DNA from 2 places in the Pseudoalteromonas shioyasakiensis genome. Region 2 is predicted to be linked to the other one. Evidence: riboswitches for the same ligand, from Rfam matches in the RefSeq annotation. Region 2 holds a riboswitch; the other holds the start of a gene.
The links. Region 2 has a riboswitch for cyclic di-GMP ahead of KQP93_RS17045 (chitin-binding protein). Riboswitches for the same ligand answer to the same signal wherever they lie in the genome.

Region 1 (2,209 bases), on a different replicon from region 2:
AATAAAACAAGGCGGTTTAGTCGAAGGAATTAACGTGTGTAAAATGCAGGCTCCGGCCATTGCCGAGAGTTTATCAACTGATGGTTGGACGGTAGCGCGTAAAAGTACTAAAAACCGTAATTCAAATAATAAACCTGATAACTGGGAAGCTGAAAAAATCGCTCAGCTACTCGATATGATCAGAAATACAGAAAGCATCGACAATGTGACTTTTTCAACCAATAAAGATGGTCAATTTCGCTTTGCTAAAGCGATAAAAGTCGCGCCAGTTTGCCTCAATTGTCATGGCCAAACAATTGCGCCAGAAGTAAAGCAAGCACTCAGCGAGCATTACCCAAATGATTTAGCCACAGGCTATCGGCTTGGTGATCTAAGAGGAATATTCTCAATTACCAAAACGCTCGAAACGTCTGAGCCATAAAATATATGCCTTGTACTCGCATAGTTTGCTCTTAGCCATTAAAATACCTCTTTAAAATCAACCATGGTGCCATTTATGTCTTTTCCTCCTTGCCCACAATGTAACTCTGAATACGTGTATGAAGATCAAAACAATTTAGTATGCCCAGAATGCGCTCATGAGTGGGATCCTAACGCGGTTGATACCGATGATATGATCAATGTGAAAGATGCTAACGGCACTTTATTAGCTGATGGCGACAAAGTGACTGTTGCGAAAGATTTAAAAATTAAAGGTAGCTCACAAGTAATTAAAATAGGCACCAAAGCCGTGATCCGCCGCGTGTTAGATAAAAAAGACCACGAGTTAGACTGTAAAGTTGATGGCGTTGGTGAAATGATGGTAACCGCTAAGTTTGTTAAAAAAGCTTAATAAACATATTGAGCAGTGCCTAATATAAAAACACTGCTCAACTAGTATACTTTAAAGAAACAAAAAAGTTTCAATTAAAATACCATTTTAATTCAATGCCATATAACTTAACTGAAAACATATTCTATTTAGAATCAAAATCATAAAAAATACCCAAAAAACACACGCTGATCCCAAAACAGATCCAGAATAACTGCTTTAAGGTACAAGAATAATAAATTTATACTAATTATTTTGCATTAAATAATTATTCACCTACACTTCTTTTCAATCATTATTTCTAGAATACGAAATATGATTTAAACCACGTTTAAAAAGCAGGTATTTTGAACACTATTTAGGAACTATTAATAGATGTTCATGCAGTCATACAAATATGTTTTTAACAAAACTAATGTATTAATACTGCCAAACCTACTGTGAGGTAGGGACGGAAAGCCACGGGTCTTCTCTGAAAGAAGTAAGGAAATGGGAAGATAGCCGGGTTGTGGAATTTGGAATCCAGAACAATGAAACATCACATCTTTAGCACAGCATTACTTGCTGTCGCTTTCACATCAACAGCTTACGCAGTAGACGATCCGAATTTTGGTGCACAGTCATTGCGAGGCGAAATCGGCACTAAAGGAGTTTTCTTGACCATTCCTTACGATGAAGTTCGTTATGGTAATGGCGATAACAAAGCGTATATAAAACCTGAAGAATATAAAATGATGTACTCTGATAGCATTGGCGGCAAAGTAACCTGCCCAGCTATTAAAGGGCCAGGTTTAAAAGGATTGAATTACCACCAATTCAAAAACGGCATTGAATGCTCATGGAAGTCTCGCCCCGGCAGTAATGCCGAAATTATTACTTTTACTTTATCGCCAGGTGGAGACACAGGTAAGTCACCGAAACATTATCGGGGTAAAAATAAAGTCGTAACATGGAAAGGAACTATTTACGATGCAAATGGCCAAGGTGTTGTAAAGCAAGGCTATAAAGCAACGCTAAAGTTAGATATGTACGATTATCGTAACGGCAATTCTCACAAAGCTTTTGTTTTTAAAAAGAACCATAAAGTGAAGCTTGGAGATTTTACGTCGACTAAAGGTTCAATCCGTGACTTTATTTGTAACTTTAATGGTCAAAAAATAAATGTACTAAAAGATCATGCACCTGTTGGTCAATTTGGTAAAAAAGGCGTCAAGTGCACTTACATGCTTAAACAAAATGGTAAAGACCCACATTACTATGGTGAAGTCGTATTTAAATAATAGATTTAAAAACAATTAATAAACGACTGTTAATTTTCCTTTTCATTCAAAGCCTAGCCTGCGCTAGGCTTTTTTAACTCACTTTAAGTAGCACATATTTTCAACAACAATCCCTGTT
Region 2 (2,209 bases):
GCGACAGATTTAATCCCTCAAAATGATTAATACCAATCCGCTTAATTAAGTAGTCTATTTTGAGGCAATGAAACCTCGCTGATAACAAGGCAAAAATTTCGTTATTTAGTTGTTCTAAATGAGAAATTTTTAACGCAGTTAGCGACAGGTTTAATCCCTCAAAATGATTAAGTATTATTGCGGTTTGGTATAAGTATTATTGCGGGTTGGTATTAAAAAAGCCCACTCAAATTGAGTGGGCTAAGCAATGCTAAAATAGCATTTAGGGGGAAACTGTTAATGCGATACTTGCTGCCAAGCCATAGCCCAGCTTTTTCCTACACCTGGCTCAAACAGCGGGTTGTGTGAATCTTTAACACGACAAAACTCGCTAAATGGCCATGGTTTACACATATAAACATGACCTGTTTTTGGCTGTAGTACTTTAACACCCGCACTGTAATCGCTGCATGCTTGTGGGTATACATAGTCATAATCTTGTAGACTATCTTGCACTCGCTCTTTACATTTTGCGATGCAATTAAACGCCACTTTTACATGCGTAATACCCGAACCTTCAAGGGCATAAATTTGGTTTGAACGGTACGCAACCACTAAACCTTGTTCAGTCATTTTGCCCGCTTTTACCAGCGGAACATGCACATTTATGTGCTCGGCAACAGAACGAGGCCAATTATGAGGCTCCCCCTGATCAGAACTGCTGATCGGGTATTCGAATGATAAATCGACTAGCTCTCCTTGCATGTCATAAAAGGTCACAATCACCTTATCACCAACAAACAGCTGGGTATGATGATTTAAGCAACCAATCGGCAACCACTTCCCGGAGGCCATTGACGTATGCATAAACAAAATATCACCCTAAGAACAACTAATAGGCATTATCTAACAACCGAACAAAATAAATACTTTTAGTTTGAGGCAAGTGAACCAAAGCACTAGATTATGTGCTTATCAGCGGTCCCGCTATCATAGTTTAAAACCTTAGACCGGAAACTTTGCGTCCTAACCTTTCAGTTAGTTTGCCAAAAACAAGACTGAGTATAATCGTGACTGAATCACAAATCAAACAAAAGAATGTAACCAAACGTCTTATATAGCAAATAGTTACTAGTAAATGCGTTAGGTACAAAAAAGCCAACCTCTTGGTTGGCTTTTCGCAAATGGGTTGTTAATCCCTTGCTAGCTTTCTTCTGGTCACTACTCGGTGCCCTGCACGGAATACATTCAAGAAGCCATTACCCACATCACTCATTACAATGTACAAGCAAGGTACTAGTACTAAAGTGATTAGAGTTGCAAACATAACCGCAAAACCAAGTGCTACTGCCATTGGAATTACAAACTTAGCTTGCAAGCTGGTTTCGAACATAATCGGTAATACACCGGCAAAGGTTGTAATTGATGTCAGGGTGATTGCTCTAAAGCGCGCACAACCTGCTTCAATAACCGCTTGGCGAGTTGAAATACCTTCGCGGCGCGCTTGGTTTACAAAGTCGGTCATAACTAACGAGTCATTAATTACAACACCCGCTGCGGCAATCAAGCCAAAGCCCGACATCAAGCTAATATCTAAACCAAACCAGAAGTGACCCCAAATTGCACCGGTTAAACTAAATGGAATAACCGACATAACAATAAGAGGTTGCGAATAGCTCTTAAGCGGTACTGCAAGCAAGATATAAACTAAAATCATACCGCCGATGAAGAACATGATTTGCTCGTTAGCTTGCGCTTGTTGTTCTTCAATAGAACCACCTAGCTCAGTTTTAACTGATGGGTATTCCTCTTTTAACTGCGGTAATAAGTTTTCATCAACTTGCTTAACTACTTCGCCCGGTTCAATCGCTTCTTCATCGATACTGCCGTAGATATACACAGTACGATAGCCACCTTCACGGCGAATATAGCTAATACCTGGTTTTTCGTTCAGTTCAACAACATCACCCAGCATCACCTCTTGGCCTGCAGGCGTTGTGATAACGGCGTGCTTTAATGATGCAAACGCTTCACGTGTTAGTTTCGGGTAACGAACCATAACACGTACTTCTTCACCGCGACGAATAACACGCTGTGCTTCACCACCGTAAAAGCTTGCGCCCACTTGGTTAGCAATATTGGAAAGGTCTAAACCTAAATCATATGCCACAGGTTTTAAGCTTAATTGTACTTCTTTGCTCGCCGGATCGATGGTCGAACTAATATCAAA

Region 1: it holds a riboswitch for cyclic di-GMP, as region 2 does, so the genes downstream of both, KQP93_RS18810 (hypothetical protein) here and KQP93_RS17045 (chitin-binding protein) in region 2, are expected to answer to the same signal.

The regions. Positions count from the first base shown of each region.
Region 1 covers NZ_CP077771.1:288,487-290,695, forward strand. Annotated here, with positions in the region: gene KQP93_RS18800 (Tll0287-like domain-containing protein) at 1-421, shown strand, start outside; gene KQP93_RS18805 (zinc ribbon domain-containing protein YjdM) at 497-832, shown strand; cyclic di-GMP riboswitch class I at 1,230-1,325, shown strand; gene KQP93_RS18810 (hypothetical protein) at 1,342-2,091, shown strand; gene KQP93_RS18815 (hypothetical protein) at 2,170-2,209, opposite strand, start outside.
Region 2 covers NZ_CP077770.1:3,684,878-3,687,086, forward strand. Annotated here, with positions in the region: gene KQP93_RS17045 (chitin-binding protein) at 277-846, opposite strand; cyclic di-GMP riboswitch class I at 954-1,037, opposite strand; gene KQP93_RS17050 (efflux RND transporter permease subunit) at 1,172-2,209, opposite strand, start outside.